DNA from 4 places in the Halobacillus amylolyticus genome. Region 3 is predicted to be linked to each of the others. Evidence: riboswitches for the same ligand, from Rfam matches in the RefSeq annotation. Region 3 holds a riboswitch; each other region holds the start of a gene.
What was found. Region 3 has a riboswitch for cobalamin ahead of MUO15_RS14805 (ABC transporter substrate-binding protein). Riboswitches for the same ligand answer to the same signal wherever they lie in the genome.
Positions count from the first base shown of each region.

Region 1 (4,216 bases), 910 kb from region 3:
CGCGAACGTCTCTCTAGAAAAATACCAATCGCTTGTCTTTGGAGATAAAGACTTCCTAACGTATTTCAATGAAGCGACTCCGCTTCAAGAAATTAGTGAATTGAATATTGGTTCGCGTCCTATGAAACGGAAGGACAGCATGAAGTTTGAAAACTTAAGAGCGATCCCATGGGTATTCGCCTGGACCCAAAATCGCCAGCTAATTCCAGCGTGGTATGCTTCTGGTACAGGATTGGTAAACTATGCCTCCCAAAGTGATGATCACTTAAAGCAATTGCAGCAAATGTATGAGAACTGGCCTTTCTTCCGCTCCACCATTTACAATCTGCAAATGGCTTTAACCAAAGCAGATATTCACACAGCCAAAGAATATACGGCTCTAGTGAATGATCAAGTTCTTGGTGAACGTATCTTTCAAACTATCGTTGAAGAATACAATACGACGAAACAGGTTCTCTTACAAATCACAGGTGATCACGAACTTCTCGACCAGCAGCCTACGATTCAGGAATCGGTCAAGCTGCGTAACCCATACGTTGATCCATTGAACTTCTTACAAGTAGAACTTATCAAGGATCTTCGTCAAAAAGGAAATGAAAATGAAGATACACTCACAGAAGTATTACTCACGATCAGTGGTATTGCGGCAGGTTTGCGTAATACGGGTTGATCTTGATAGGGAGCTGTCGGTCTAAGGCCGACAGCTTTTTTGATTAGGGAAGCATACCTTCTGTTTTGGTCAAAATCTTAACTATTTCGGTTAGATTCCTGAGAAATTTTGTCAAAATCCTACCTATTTTGGGTAGAATCATCGAATATTTGGGTAGAAACCAAATGAATTTGAGTAGAATAATTCTTCTGGTGTTACAATGCCCGGACGTAACCACTGAAAATAATGAACATTTTTCTTAGCTTAACTTCTTTTACGTTTAAATTAAAAAAGCTTATCCAGTTTAGGAATAAGCTCTTTAGGTGTGTTGAAAAGTCCGTTCATTTTGTTCAAATGTTATTCAGCAGATAATTCACTTTTTGTTACCCATTTATGGTTGGTTACTTTCTCACCACCAGCAGTTGGGGTATAGGTGATCATATATACTATTGTTTGTTGGGCAGATTCAATTTCGGCAGTGGCCCCGTCCATGCCTTCCATATGTGATGCATCCAACGTAACCTCTGTTCCGGGTTTTAGCTTTTCTTCACCGGCGTCTTCAATTTCTTCATGAATGACCCATTTATGATTTTCAACTCGCTCACCGCCAGTAGTAGGTGTGTAAGAAACAGCATAGGCGATAGTATCGTAGGCGCCGGTTATAGTTGCTTCAGCACCCTCCATTCCTTTCATGTGACCTTTTTCGATCATTACTTGACTTCCAACTTCATAGGTTGGATTCTCTGCTGCTTCCAAATCATCAGGGACTGCACCTGAACTGGAGTGGTCCATTTCCATATGTTCATCAGAACTGGATTCCATGTTTGTGTTTTCTTCATTTTCCGTCTGGCTCTGCTCTTCACTATCACTGGCACATGCGGCTAGCAGCAATGCAGAGGTGAGTAGAATAATTCCCATCATTATTTTTTTACGCTTCATGTTCATCCTCCTTTAAAATTACTTAGATTAGGGACCTTATCAGCAATGGCAAAGCATTTCCTTGTACAATACCCCTGTATAGTATATAGGTAAACTGTTTTTTATTATTCGTATCATTTTACTGGCTAAGCACAAGTTGGATTTTTTATATACATTAAGAAATGGATATTATATTTTATATTGTGTGAAAATATTGACAGTTCTTTCCCTCCATGCTAGTATGCCTTTAACCAATTAAATTGAAACTCTTATTCAGAGAGGCGGAGGGACTGGCCCGATGATGCCCGGCAACCTGTCAGCGTTTAGTCGTTGATAATGTGCTAATTCCAGCAAAGCAAATGCTTTGGGAAATAAGAGGGGTACGCATGTGTAAGCCTCTCTAAATATGGAGAGGCTTTTTCTTTTTTAATACACATACATGCATAGAAAACTAGATATGTTGATTACTCAGGTGTTGTCTAGGTGAAAAATCTATTCAACTTAAAAGGGAAGCTCGGTGAAAATCCGACACGGTCCCGCCACTGTAAATGGGAGCTACCTGCAAGAAATGTCACTACCTTTTTGTTAGAAAAGGATGGGAAGGCGCAGGGGAGTGAAGATCATGAGTCAGGAGACCTGCCTGAGGCAATGCACTAAACCTACGAGGTATAGGGGGGTGTTATGAGCGTAACGTGTTCAGGCTGTTTTCACGGTTTGAATTTGGCAATGCTGCATGACTATCTCTCTTTATAAAGGGAGATTTTTTTATTTAGCTGGAAAAAACTTAAATGGAGGAATGAGAATGACAAAGGTATTAAGTTCAACGATTGGTTATCCAAGAATAGGCGAAAAGAGAGAGTGGAAAAAAGCACTGGAACAATTTTGGAATGGAAACATAACTGAAAGTGAATTTTTGTCAGAAATGGAGACGCTAAGGACAAACGATTTGCAAAAGCAACAGGACATTGGGAGCGATCTCATTCCTATTGGTGATTTTAGTCTATATGATCATGTGCTTGATACGGCAGTTATGTTTGGTTTTATACCCAACCGTTTTAAGCACAAGGGCGGGGAAGTGCCAATAGACTTGTATTTTGATATCGCCCGAGGGAATCATGAAGCAGTGGCATCTGAAATGACCAAATGGTTCAACACAAATTATCACTACATTGTACCTGAGATTGACTCGGATGCTCAACCAACACTTACGGAGAATCGACTGTTACCTTACTTTTTGGAAGCCAAAGAAAAACTAGGTATCATAGGAAAGCCAGTTATACTGGGACCTGTTTCATTTTTAAAATTAGCGAAAGGTTATGAGCAGAAAGATTTTAAAAAGCTACTGAAAAGACTTGTTCCTCTCTACATACAAGTTCTTTATGAGCTGGAAAGAGCTGGTGCTGAGTGGGTGCAGGTGGACGAACCTATTCTGACAACACCGATGACCAAGGATGATTTACATCTATTCAGGGAAGTATATGACTCTATGCAAAACGGTGTTTCAAGTGTAAAGATTCTTCTCCAAACGTATTTTGAATCCGTTGATCATTACCAGGAGGTCGTTTCCCTTCCAGTTGCTGGGATAGGCCTTGATTTTGTCCATGATCAGGGAGCTAATCTAGAATCACTGAAAAAGCATGGCTTTCCTAAGGATAAGTATCTCGCAGCCGGGGTAATTAACGGCCGCAACATATGGAGTGAAGATTTAGACACAAAATACGCACAACTTGAAAACATACTTTCAAAAGTTGAAAAAGATCGGCTCATCGTACAGCCTTCTTGCAGTTTGTTACACGTTCCAGTAACTGTAACCACCGAAGAGGATTTAGACCCTGTCATAAAAAATGCACTATCATTTGCTGATCAAAAACTTGAAGAAGCGACAGTGTTAACAGAAGGTCTAAACCATGGTAGACATACGATTGAAAAACATATAGAAGAACGTACTCGGTGTATTGAATTACTTTGGAAGTCTTCGAGCAGAAATCTAGAAGATGTTCAAAAAGAAGTGGAGTTATGGAAAGATATTGAACCAAAACGTCCAACCCACTATTCCAGTCGCCAGAAAATACATCAAGATTATTTCGAGCTTCCATTATTGCCAACAACAACGATTGGCAGTCTCCCACAAACGAAAGAAATTCGTCAGGCACGGCTGAAATGGCGAAGAGGGGAGTGGTCTGATGAATATTATCAATCGTTTATTGAAGACAACATTTCCGAATGGATTAAACGCCAGGAGGAAATCGGGCTTGACGTCCTCATACATGGCGAGTTTGAACGTAACGATATGGTAGAATTCTTTGGTGAAAAACTGGATGGGTTTGCCTTTACCAGATACGGATGGGTTCAGTCATACGGCTCCCGCTGCGTCAAACCTCCCGTCATTTATGGAGATGTGTCTCTCACAGAACCGATGACAGTCAAAGAAATCACATACGCTCAATCTCTAACCAAAAAACCTGTGAAAGGTATGCTTACTGGTCCTATCACCATCTTAAATTGGTCGTTTGTCCGTGAAGATATCAGCAAATTTGAAGTTACTAAACAAATTGCCTTAGCCCTGCAAAAGGAAATTAGTTTTTTAGAAGAAAATAACATTAACATGATTCAAGTGGATGAACCGGCTTTACGAGAAGGCCTGCCGAT
Region 1 covers NZ_CP095075.1:1,955,571-1,959,786, reverse strand. Annotated here, with positions in the region: gene ppc (phosphoenolpyruvate carboxylase) at 1-670, shown strand, start outside; gene MUO15_RS10135 (YdhK family protein) at 1,007-1,588, opposite strand; SAM riboswitch class I at 1,834-1,945, shown strand; cobalamin riboswitch at 2,021-2,225, shown strand; gene metE (5-methyltetrahydropteroyltriglutamate--homocysteine S-methyltransferase) at 2,370-4,216, shown strand, end outside.
Region 1: linked by a shared signal. The riboswitch ahead of metE (5-methyltetrahydropteroyltriglutamate--homocysteine S-methyltransferase) and the one ahead of MUO15_RS14805 (ABC transporter substrate-binding protein) in region 3 are both predicted to bind cobalamin.

Region 2 (4,216 bases), 2.0 Mb from region 3:
TTGCTTTAACAAGAAAGTAATACTCATAACCAATTTTTATGTAAGGAATTTTACTTTTTGTAACATTACCATCTTTCTTTGGCAATATTTTTTCTAATTGCTTGCCACTTACACCTAAATATTCCTTTAATTCTAAATGACCCATTAATTGTTCCTCTGATTTTGTATTCACGTTAACTTGTTCAAGTCCTTTTTGAAAGCTAGCACTATTATTTATTGCACTAGAAACCATCCAAGCTCCAGCAAAAATACATACTCCTAAAATTATAAGAGATAAACTAATTGTTATTTGTCTCATAATATCCCCCTCTAAATTACTTAAGTGGACCATTACAAATGCCAATTATTTCAAAGCATCCCCAAGAACTCAATGCTTTTCCACAAAAAATAGGCTTATCTTTACTACAGATAAGCGCCCTTTTACTGAAGGATTGATATACAGCATTAATCTTATTTTTTAATATTACTTATCCCAATTCTACTGTTACTTTTCCTGTAACTGAACAGTAAATGGCTTTAACTTATAGGACTTAGCAACCTTCTCAAAGGTTTGTTGTATATCCTTTTTTGTTGCCTTTCCTTTATTTTCAGCTTCCGAAATTATAACAATATAGTTTATCCCATTTTCGTAGTCTTGACTCATGATTAAACCAGTCGAGCTATAGCCTTTAGATTCCAATTTTTCAGCAACCTCTTCTACAAATTCAGATTGTTTCCTAAGATCAAATTGAGTTTTATCTACACTTTCAACTTCTGTAGAGTCATCTGCATTAACTTGTTTCTGCGGTGTCTCATTTTTATTCATAAAGAAGAATATGACTACAAGAATCGAACTAACTGCCAGAACTCCAAGAAGGACTTTTTTCATTCTAAAACCTCATTTTATTCGGATAGTTAGTATATAGTATGTCCAAGAGTTGTTATTGAGAAGTAAAAGAGAGCATGGTAGTAAAAAATGAAGAGGTTTGCTTTTACTTGGTAGAAATGTGTTATTTAATCAGTCTGCATGGCTACAAGCTGGGGCTTAAACCAACACAGGCTTCATGACACCCCATCTGACACTGTACATGACACGGTATGGATCCTCGAAAACTCCCGTCCTGAAGCGGTTCAACGGATGGAAATATAGGCGGAAGCAAAGCTGAAAAAACGTTTATAAAAAAGAATTGAAAAAAATACAGAAACAGAAATCCAACATCGGCACCAAATAAAGTCACATTTTCAGACCAGAAGCGACACCAACCTGCTCCCTCATTTCGATTATAAAAGTAGACCAACTGAAATGAGGATGAATGGAAGATGAATATAGAAGCTGTTCGCAACCTTCAATCGTTTCCAAATACGAAAGAACTGAACCTCCGCGTTCGAGGGTTCTTATTCCACCACAAACAAGAACTTTCAGAAGGAACCCTTGCCGTCTTACGTTATATTTGGCGGCATTCCGTAAAATATCCAGGTGTTTCCTTCGCAAAACTAGAAACCATCCAGAAGAAAACGAACAAAAGCCGGAGCACCGTAATCCGGGCGATCAATTGCTTAGTAAACAAACAGCTACCCACACGCGTACCCACCATCCGGCCAAACGGGAAACGAGGAGTCAACATCCTTGTATTTCGTGCAGATGGGGATGAACGATTACCAGAAACAGAAATCAAACAAGAGTCCGCTCCCGTCTCCCAAGCCTCTTCTCACCAAGGCGATGCCCCTAAGGAGAATCTCTTACCTGAAACGGAAACGGAGCAAAGCAAGACTCATATAGAAAAAAGCGCACCTGTGTTCGACACGGACTATTTACCTTCTTACATACCTGAAACCTTTATTGAAGTCGCTCGTCCATTTTTATCACCGAAGGAGATTTTATCAGCCTGGCAAAGTGTACAACGTGCCTATAATAAAGCGAACCTGAATCAACCGATTGAATATTACATCGAGAGGATTAATAAGACATTCAAACAATCCGTTTTTGCAAAGCATCATGGATTAATCAGGAAAACATTTCTTGGCTATTTTTACGGAAGCCTAAAAGAAACCTTCATTCAAATCGTTCGGGAAGAGGTCATGGCCGACCCATCGAACGTTTATTATGACTGGTTAAATGAAGAAGCTTGATTTTTTAATTCTATTTGTTGAAATCTATTTTATTAAGCTAAATTCTTTAGTTTGTACATTAGTTCAAATCCTGTTTTTTTTCGAACTACCTTCACAATGATATGACAAGTCCTCAGACATCCACACTTGACATCTAAAATATTCCATTAAAATAACTGATGGACTCTTGTTAATTTTTAAAATACTTGATATATTTAAGAAGACAATTGTATAGGTGTAGAAATAGGTGCAGCTCAGTGAATTCATTTAGCTGCTTAAAAGGGAAGTTCGGTTAGAACCCGACGCTGTCCCGCAACTGTATTTGGGAGCAATTCGAATAAACCACTGTTTTCATGGAGTATGGAAATGGGAAGGTTCGAGGAGCGATGATCATAAGCCAGGAGACCTGCCTGTTTTTAGCGAACACTAAAACCTACGCGGACAGGAGGTGTTAAGGGCGAGAATAGCAGGAATGCTACATGGTTTGTTTCATTACCATGTTTTATTTTAATATACGCAGCTTAACAACTTCTTTTGGAAGTTGTTTTTTTAATGGTTAAAAAATCTAGTGACCATCATGCTTGAGGAGGTACCCTTTGTTTGGTTCAGTCGAGTATTATTCCCAATTATTTAAAGCTTATATTATGAACAATTTAGCTACAGATCAAAGCTGTCCATTGCGAACAAAGTATTCACAGTGGAGAGCTGAGGTTATGAACCAGGAATATAAACCCGAGAAAAAAGAAGTGTACTTACAAAATCTCGAAAAGGCTTATGAGAAAATATATGAAGAGGTATTTAGAACCCCTAAAAAGGAAGATGGGGACTTATAAAGGGATAAAGGATTCATCTCTTTTGTAAGCGGTTTCCTAGCGTTGACAATATTAGGAGGGTCATTGATGGCAGAACAAACTGTGTATAAACCCGGTCTAGACGGAGTCATTGCTGCAGAAACGGGCATTTCTTATTTGGATGTAGAAGCTGAAGAAATTGTGATCAGAGGGTATGAATTAATCGAGTTGGCGGAGGAAAAGAAATACCTGGATTTGGTCCATCTTTTGTTACATTGTTCATTACCTAATGATAGCGAACGAGCATCACTTCAGCAAGAACTAAAGCAGGAATATCGTCTTCCTCCCAAATTCTTTAGGCTGTTTGAGCAGCTTCCGGAAAAAACGCACCCCATGGATGCATTACGTACGGGGATTTCAGCGCTTTCAGGATATGATGAGAGGTTAAACGAGCGCAATGAAGAAGAAAACTTAAAGAAAGCGATTCTTCTTTTGGCAAAAATCCCAAATATCGTTGCAAACAGTTACCATATTCTTCATGGCCAAAAGCCAGTAAAGCCTAAACAAGACTTACCTTATAGTGATAACTTTTTATATATGATTACTGGAAAAGAACCGAATGCACGTGAAGCAGCTATTTTCGATCAGTCATTGATGGTCTATAGTGAACATGAAATGCCGAACTCCACCTTTGCTGCACGAGTCATCGCCTCCACGAATGCTGATATTTGCGGGGCTCTAACTGGGGCCGTGGCATCTTTAAAAGGAAACTTACATGGCGGTGCCAATGAGGCGGTCATGTATATGCTGCTTGAAGGAGAAACGATCGAAGGTTTCCGTTACCTGCTCTATAAGAAGCTGAAAAACAAAGAAAAAGTGATGGGGTTCGGTCACCGAGTTTATATGAAGAAAATGGATCCAAGGGCTGCATTGATGAAGGAAGCCTTACGCGAACTTGCTGAGGACAAAGGGCGTATGGATTTATTCGAAATGTGTGAAGCAGGAGAAACCCTTATACGTGAAGAAAAAGGTTTATATCCAAATTTGGATTATTACGCAGCACCTGTTTATTATTTGCTTGATATTCCAATCGAACTGTACACACCGATCTTCTACGCATCCCGTACATTAGGTTTGTGTGCTCACATTTTTGAACAACATTCCAATAATAAATTGTTTAGACCTCGCGTACATTACACAGGACCACGTGGGCTTCACCCTTAAAAAAGCGATAGTTGACTTTTCTTTCTCTCCGATCGGCTGCGACCGGGCGGAGAGGCACTGTACATATTTTTAAAGAGAGGTGGAGAATGTTATGACAGAAGTGAAAATGAACA
Region 2 covers NZ_CP095075.1:860,032-864,247, forward strand. Annotated here, with positions in the region: gene MUO15_RS04530 (hypothetical protein) at 1-298, opposite strand, end outside; gene MUO15_RS04535 (hypothetical protein) at 485-868, opposite strand; gene MUO15_RS04540 (helix-turn-helix domain-containing protein) at 1,300-2,109, shown strand; cobalamin riboswitch at 2,317-2,516, shown strand; gene MUO15_RS04545 (hypothetical protein) at 2,685-2,921, shown strand; gene mmgD (citrate synthase) at 2,988-4,103, shown strand; gene MUO15_RS04555 (bifunctional 2-methylcitrate dehydratase/aconitate hydratase) at 4,195-4,216, shown strand, end outside.
Region 2: linked by a shared signal. The riboswitch ahead of MUO15_RS04545 (hypothetical protein) and the one ahead of MUO15_RS14805 (ABC transporter substrate-binding protein) in region 3 are both predicted to bind cobalamin.

Region 3 (4,216 bases):
CTTTTCTCGGTAGGAACACCAAGTTGCTTTGCCCGTTCCTCGCCTAACGACATCGCATTTAATTCCTGTCCTTGAGTTAAAAGAAGCAGCACACCAACAATAAAAAATGGGAGCAGCAGCCCCACGTGATTCCATCCCGCATCGCTACACTTCCAAGGAGCCAGCCGACAATTTGGCGAAGCTCCTCTCCTGTAAGCGCAATCATGAGAGAAATAACCGATCCGAGAAAAGACCCCATCACGATCCCTGTCAGTATGAGAGTTTCAATCGAAAGTGTACGATCAAGCATACGTGCAAACCCAATAACGAAAAGCAGCGTTAGAACTGCAGTACAAATGCTGACAATGGGAAGTGTGAAAGAAGAGAAAACCGGGAGGGAAAATCCTACAAACAAAACCAATACTGCTCCGACAGACGCACCTGAAGACACACCTAATGTATAAGGATCAGCTAACGGATTTTGCAGCAAGCCCTGAAAAGACGCTCCAGCTATTGCAAGTGACGCACCCACTAACCCTGCTAATACGACGCGCGGCAAGCGGACATCCACAATAATACTGATATTTATCGGATCAACATTGGACTGATAAGGACTTATCGTTTCTGCTATCGCTCCGATAATGACAGGAAGCGGAATAGGTACACTGCCAACAGCTACTCCTGCCAGCCATGCACCCACTAAAATCATTAAGCTCCCTATATAAGCTACTGGTTTATTCATCACCGAACGTTTCCGGATAAACAGCTTCAGCCAACCGCTCTACCCCTTCAATCAAGCGCGGACCCGCACGTGTAACAAGATCAGAGTGAACATCATAGACCTGTTTCTTTTCGATTGCGGGTACTTCTTCCCAACCTTCTCTAGAAAGCACTTTTTCTACAGGTTTCTCTGTGTAATAGCCATAGGTCGTAATGATGACATCTGGCTGTAAGTTAATAATAGCCTCTTCATTCATTTTCACCCATCCTTCTTGGCCAGCAGCAGCATTCTCGGCGTTGATCGCTTGGAGCATTTGATTCATGAATGTACCCGTTCCAGTTGTATAAATTTCCGGAGCCGGAGACACTTCTACAAATACACTTTTAGGATCTTTGATGTCAGATGCTTTTTCTTTAATTCCTTTAAGTTTCTCTTTCATCCCTGTTACGATGCTCTCGGCTTTTTCCTGCTCATCTACCAATTTACCAACTGATTGAATCGTTTCATAAACGCCTTTAAAATCGGAAGCATTCTTAACCACATAAACTGGAATCCCAGCATTTCTGATTTGATCAATCGCTGCCTGGAAATTATGAGCACTTGAACCGTGTGCAAGCACGAGATCAGGCTTTAATGATAGAACTTTCTCCGTATTAATTTGCATCCCGCCAACCTTATCAATCTCATTCACCTGCTCAGGGTAATTATCATTGTCAGAGACCCCTACAACCTCTTCCCCTGCACCAAGGGCAAACACAATCTCTGTATTACTTGGAATAAGAGATACAATTCTTTCAGGGTCTTCCTCTAGGACAACCTCGTTCCCTGTAGAATCCTCCACAGTCAGAGGATAAGTCGATGCCTGTCCTTGCGCTTCTTCTGAATTAGTACCTTTCTCATTCTGGTTTTCCTCTGGTTGACTCGATCCCTCATTGCTTGCACAGCCTACTAGCAATCCAATCGTCATTAGAAGCATAAATATGTAATTCGATAGTCGTTTCAAGTTCCTCTCTCCCCTGTAATAAAAAGTTTTTGAGCACAAAAAAACACATCTCGCATTGAAGATGTGTACACAAAGGATTTTGCATGCTGCTTAAGTACATGCAGGCAGCCTCCTTTTTTACTATACACCTCCTATCCGCGTAGGTTATTGGTGAGAAAAACAGGTAGGTCTCCTGACTTATGGTCATGGCTTCCTGCTCCTTCCCATGTTTATCACACAGTGGAATCGTGCAGGTTGCTCTCAAATACAGTGGCGGGACCGCGTTGGATTTGAACCAACTTCCCTATTAAGTGATGAATCACATCACGCCTGTTTCTTCGCCTATTCAACTATCTATTATTCTACTAAAGATTATGAAAAAATGCTTGGTTTTTAGACTTTTTTGTCAAATATTTTCCTTATGGCATGTGACAACATGGTTCACTACATTATATAAATATTCATTGTTCAGTATTAATAGCTATAATATTTATTTGTCCAGTGAGTCAGAGATAAACTGCTCATGAAGCATAACTTTTGAATAATGCTAACCATATATAATCCTAGATTAGATTTAACAGCCTTATGATGAATAGATCATTGAAAACTTGACCAAGATTAATAGTATGATTCAGTTTTTCATAGAATAAAAGTTTTCACTTTTAATAGTCGGGAGGAGTTATCTATGAACATGAGAACGCGTTTCATAACGGTGGTTCTTTCTTTTGTACTAATCGTTATATCTGCACTGACGATTGCCCAGCCAGTTGAAGCCGCACAAACAGGCGAAGTTGACACCCAGTCATCCTTAAATGTACGGCAAGCGCCTAGTTTGAATGCTAAGGTCATCGGAAGTCTCTTACCGGGGCAACGAGTGGAATATATTGAACTTGGAAATGGGTGGGGGCAAATCACTTACCAAGGAGAACTAGGGTTTGTGAGCACAGCCTTTCTATCAGAAGTTGCTTGGGATCGCATTGAGGAAGAAAAACAAGTAGAAGAGAAAGATGTGAAAAAAACAGACGAATTCAGGGAGATAAACCCTAATCAAACCGAAACTCAGGACGTCGAACGCATTGTTCTAGACCCTGGTCATGGAGGCAAAGATCCCGGTGCCATCGGGAACTCTCTTCAGGAAAAAGACGTCGTTCTGAACATTGCTAAGCGCGTTGAGTCTAAACTACTTGAAAAAGGTTATGATATTTTAATGACGCGGACAGATGATACCTTTGTTACCCTTGAAAATCGTGCAAAACAAGCCAATACCTGGGGGGCTGATCTTTTTATTAGTATTCATGCCAACGGGTACCATGACTCCAGTGCTAAAGGTATTGAAACCTTTTATAGTGCAGGGGGTTCAAAAGCAAGAAACCTTGCAGACTTAGTCCAGGAACACGTTATCTCTAAAACTAGCAACCTGAGCCGCGGGGTGTTTAAAGCAGATTACTTTGTTTTGCGTCATACTAATATGCCAGCGATTCTTGCAGAAACTGGGTTTGTCTCGAATAAAGAGGATGCCGAGTTGTTAAAAAGCGAAGATTATCGCGAGCAAATAGCGAAGGGCATTGTCAAGGGCATAGAGGAGTATTAGTCTTTGAAGATATATAGGGGCATGGCTGTTTCCGGCCCTCTAAAATATCTAAGCAGATTGCTATATGATTATCATAGAAGCCTTGATTAAAATGGTGATGGAAATCTTCCTACTGACTTCCATCACCATTTTATTTTCTGAAATAAAACATCCTTCTTCATTACTTTTGATACGGTGTCTTATTCATGTCACAATCATTTTCAAATGGGTACATACCTTATAACCACTACTAATATTTTACACACTAAGGTCAATAGACAATTGCTATATTTAGAGGTTTTTTCATAAAATCCGACACCTGCTAATAAAGTGTAAAGTGTGCCGAAAGAATAATAATATGGGAGGGCTTAGATGGGATATTACATTACTGTTGAACATAATGTGAATATTTATATAGAGGACTACGGCCCAGAAGACGGCCAGCCAATCTTATTCATACACGGATGGCCCCTCAACCATCGAGTATTTGAGTATCAGTACGACCAACTTCCAAAAGCAGGTTATCGCTGCATAGGTGTTGATTTACGCGGATTCGGCAAATCGGATAATCCTTGGACTGGATATTCTTATGATCGTCTAGCAGATGATATTCGTTCGGTTATTGACACATTAAAGCTTGAACATGTCACCCTTACCGGGCACTCTATGGGCGGAGCTATTGCCATTCGATATATGGCTCGTCATGCGGGGCATAAGATTTTTAAACTTGCCCTTATCGCAGCAGCAGCACCCATCTTTACCCAACGTCAAGGTTACCCTTATGGACTAACCACTATTACAAAGGAAAGAGTAAATGAATTAATTAAGGCTACCTATACTGATCGCCCCGAAATGCTGCATAACTTTGGGAAAATGTTTTTCTATCAAAATATAACAGAAAGCTTCAAAGAATGGTTTCAGGGATTAGGACTCACGGCATCTGGAAATGCAACAGCGAAGACTG
Region 3 covers NZ_CP095075.1:2,865,469-2,869,684, reverse strand. Annotated here, with positions in the region: partial or broken gene MUO15_RS14810 (FecCD family ABC transporter permease) at 1-721, opposite strand, end outside; gene MUO15_RS14805 (ABC transporter substrate-binding protein) at 714-1,703, opposite strand; cobalamin riboswitch at 1,849-2,031, opposite strand; gene MUO15_RS14800 (N-acetylmuramoyl-L-alanine amidase) at 2,368-3,273, shown strand; gene MUO15_RS14795 (alpha/beta fold hydrolase) at 3,625-4,216, shown strand, end outside.

Region 4 (4,216 bases), 1.8 Mb from region 3:
ATGGAATAGGTGATTTCACCTGCGGATTTTCCTCGTCCTTTTTTAATTCTTCTAAAGCATCGCTTATTGAAAGACCTTGGGTTATAGAGATAGGTACGAAAAAGAAGGTATCTTTAGAGGCTGATTCGAGCACTTTAAAAATAAAGCTTTCTTCTTTTATCGTTGACAATGACGTGACGTTTCCATAACTGCCTAACGAAACTGGTGCTCCCTCTTCCGTCTGTAGTAAAATGTTATCAATATCGTAAGGTTCAACAGCCCACTTAATGCTATTTACAATTGTTGTAGTCATCGCATTCCCGCCGCTTACTGTAAAGTCATTCGGAAATGTGACTCTTGCTTCCCTCGCTTCTTTGTTAATCGAAATATCAATATTTTCTAGAAAGCTTTTCGATAATCCAAGCTGTTCCGCATTTATTGTTTGATTTTCTTCACCTTCTTCAGTTGCTATCATCGTCAGAGGGACGATATGTTGAGCATTTTTATCAGCTACAGCTAAAGGCTTCATCTCATTTGTAATTTCTTCTACAAGCATGCTAGTCAATTGTTCACTCGTTTGACCCACATCCCCTTGCCTGATATCAGCAGGAAAATTTTCTGGACTACTTGAACTTTCATGATTGTCTTGAGTCAAAGTCTGATTTTCAGTAAAAGACTCAGGTGTATTCAAAGCTCCATCTTGCATGGAATAAAGTGAAAAAGGTACAACAATCGCTAAAATTAGCAAGACCATGATAGAGGCGAGACCAGGCACAAGCCATCTCGGGCGCGAGTTCCTCTGTTGAGGACTCTCCTCAGGAAGCTGACGGTAATACTCTGCCTTCTTTTTTTTATCTTTAATGTCCGGGAACTCATGCAGCATCTTTTCTAAACGTTCATTCTGTTCATCATTATGCTTCATGGTCGTCGCCCTCCTCCCTTGCCTGTAATCGTTTTTTCAAAGCCTGCATCCCTCTATGTTGTGTAGTCTTCACCTTACTTTCACTGAACTGGAGGATAGCAGCGGTTTCCTGTATAGACATTCCTTGAATATACCTCAATATGATGACACTTTTTTGATCTAACGTACATTGATCAAGTGCTTCATAAACTTCCCTCATTTGATCATTCAACTCAACGATTTCCTCAGGTAAAGCCTCGTCATCCTTCAATGATTCTCCTTTTTCTTGCCAGTTAAAAAAGTCCATGATTTTCTTACGTTTTCTTCCTTGCTTGCGAAAATAGTCAATTGCCACATGACGTGCAATGGAGAACAACCACGTTTTTTCACTGCTTCTGCCATCAAAAGATTGGTACGATTGAAGCACTTTTATATAAACCTCCTGTGTTAAATCTTCAGCTGCTTGACGGTTTTTAACCATATAATAAATAAATTGAAATAGATCTCGATGATACTTATCATAAAATTCATCAAAGAACGGTTTCACACTTTGAACCTCCCCGTTCATTCATATTGTCGGTTATGTAGATAAAAAAGTTACACTTCCTTATCATAATACGGATAATTAAAAATGAAAAACAATAACAGGGCATTAAGAAGAGCGCAAAAATTTATAACTTTTCAAACAATAAAAAAAGGAAACTGCCCAGTTTAGCAGCTTCCTTTCTAAGTGGTTTTTCCATCGAAATAGCCACTTACTATACATTTGAAATCGCATGCCTTTTTTGATACCTGGAAAATAATGTACCTAGCACAGGCGAAAGCACAAGTATAAAGATAACGTTACTAGCGGCATGGTTTAAATCTAGTGGCAGTCCAGCTAAATAATAAGCCCAAAATGGCTGACCGGCTGCCCTCATCGTTAATGAAATGATAAAACCATATAAGATTCCACTTATAAACCCATATATCGAGAGAAGCCACACTGGTATCGCGGACCAATACTTTCCGATCAGTCCTGCAGCCATTCCAATTATAGACCATGAAACGACTTGCCATATTGTCCAGTACCCCATCCCTAAAAATACATTCGACAGAAAAGTGGTTAAAAAAGCCATAATTATTGCTGAAAACGGCCCTAACCAAAACCCTGTAATGATAATGATCGCTGTTACAGGCTGGACATTAGGAATGTTTGCCATGACAAGCCTTCCTGCAATTGCTATAGAGGCGAGCATAGCAATCAACGTAAGTTTATAGGTGTTCATTTCTCATCATTCCCAAGCGTGAAAGTCAAAAACGATTTCGTCTCCCTGTTTCACTTCATATTCATTAGCTCCAACCATTGAAGATTCACCATTAATTGTAAACAACCATGCCTTTTGTTCAGTAGCAGAGATTCCTTCTATGCTATTGATAAACCCTTCACTTTCTTCCACTTCAAAGTTGTTCTTCATCACATCCATAAGCATGGTTCCTTCTTCAACGGTCACTTCTTTAGTCGAAATGACTTCCTCGCCTTTATTCTTAGAAAGCTCAATTTGGAGGGTTACCTCTTGTTTCTCCTCTTGATTGGAAGCAGTTTCTTCCTCGCTGCCACTTTCCGTTTGACAACCTGCCAGCACGACCATCGTCAGCATAAGTGCAGATAATAATGTATACATCTTTCCCATAAAAAAACTCCTATCCCTATTTGAATTTACTTTCAAAGCTAGTCGAAGGAAGGAGATGACTGGACAACACAGATCTAACCAACTATAAAAGCCTGTCCTTCAATAGAAGAACAGGCTTAAGACATACCAGTAAGGCTATGTAAGTACATTACACGAATCAGACCGGTTGCCTCAAACGCTCAATCCCCGAAGCTTTGAAACAGTGTAAGATTAGGCAGGTCTACTGACTTGTGTGTCGTTCTAGTCAAGGGCCTTCCCGCGACTTACTCGCAGTGGTCTCCCTTTTTCGTCTACACATACAGTTGCGAGGACAGTTCTAGCCTTTCACCAGATTCCCTATTTCACCCGAAAAGGTACCTAACTCTATTTATTTTATTCCTGTTTATCGTACATGAAGGGCAGCCAATTATCAAGCTATTTGTTATTAATCTCGAGATCAACCGGCAGTCTAAAAGTAAAGGTGGTTCCCTCATTCAGTTTACTATGGACATGTATGGAACCTTTATGTGCTTCTACAATATTTTTGGCTATCGAGAGCCCTAGGCCTGTTCCTTTTTTACTTGTCTCTCTTTTCCTTGATTTATCTGCTTTATAAAATCTCTCAAAAACAAATGGAAGATCTTCTTCTGGAATTCCCGGACCAGAATCAATGACTTCAAACACCCATTCAGTAGAAGTTCGTTCGATCTTTACATCAACTGACCCTTGGTCATCAGAATGGCGGATCGCATTATCAATTAAGTTAGTTAAGACTTGTTCAATACGGTCAGCATCTACATTCATCATGCTGGAGTTATCGCTAAAGTGAAGTTGTAATTCAATCCCTCGCTCATTTGCCAACCCTTGAAATTTGCGAATGATCTTTTCTAGAAGCGGCTTCACCTCTACCGAATCAATATAAAGAGTAATGTGACCTGCTTCCATTCGTGCCAGATCAAGTAGTTCATTCACTAGCCTGCCAATACGCAATGATTCATCGTGTATAATTTTCGCCAGTTCATTTTTATCTTCTTTTGATTCTGCGATATCATCTACAATGGCTTCACTATATCCTTGCAGCATGGAGATCGGTGTTCGAAGTTCGTGTGAAACGTTAGCGATAAAATCTTTCCTTAACTTATCTAATCTCCGTTCTTCCGTCATGTCACGAAGCACGGCGACCGCACCTCTAATATATGTTCGATCATAAAGGGGGGTCATAAGCATCACCCATGTACGACCTTGAACTGTGATTTCGGTTATGACTTCCTGTTCGCTTTCAATCACCTCATCAAACAATTTTCGCATGGGCTGTGGAACTTGCCGTTTTTCCTCTGATGCCTGAACAGAATAATTTTCATAACTCCATGATTGATAAAACTGATCGGCTGGCGGATTTGATACTAAGATTTCTCCTTTGCGATTAATCGTCAGGACTCCATCTGCCATAGATCTTAAAATACCAGAAAGTTGTTCTTTTTCTTGATTTACGGCATTAATGTGAAACTTAAGCTCTCGTCCCATACGATTAAAAGCCATTGCTAATTCACCAATCTCATCATGAGTTAAAATCGGGATTTTCGTATTGAATTCTCCCTTAGCAAGTTCTAATGCCCCTTCCCGCATTTTTATCAAGGGCGCGGTTATTCGAGTCGATAGGAAGAAGGCAAAGATTGTCGTTAGT
Region 4 covers NZ_CP095075.1:485,093-489,308, reverse strand. Annotated here, with positions in the region: gene MUO15_RS02605 (hypothetical protein) at 1-901, opposite strand, end outside; gene sigX (RNA polymerase sigma factor SigX) at 891-1,427, opposite strand; gene MUO15_RS02595 (ECF transporter S component) at 1,639-2,148, opposite strand; gene MUO15_RS02590 (DUF4430 domain-containing protein) at 2,155-2,553, opposite strand; cobalamin riboswitch at 2,750-2,929, opposite strand; gene MUO15_RS02585 (ATP-binding protein) at 2,968-4,216, opposite strand, start outside.
Region 4: linked by a shared signal. The riboswitch ahead of MUO15_RS02590 (DUF4430 domain-containing protein) and the one ahead of MUO15_RS14805 (ABC transporter substrate-binding protein) in region 3 are both predicted to bind cobalamin.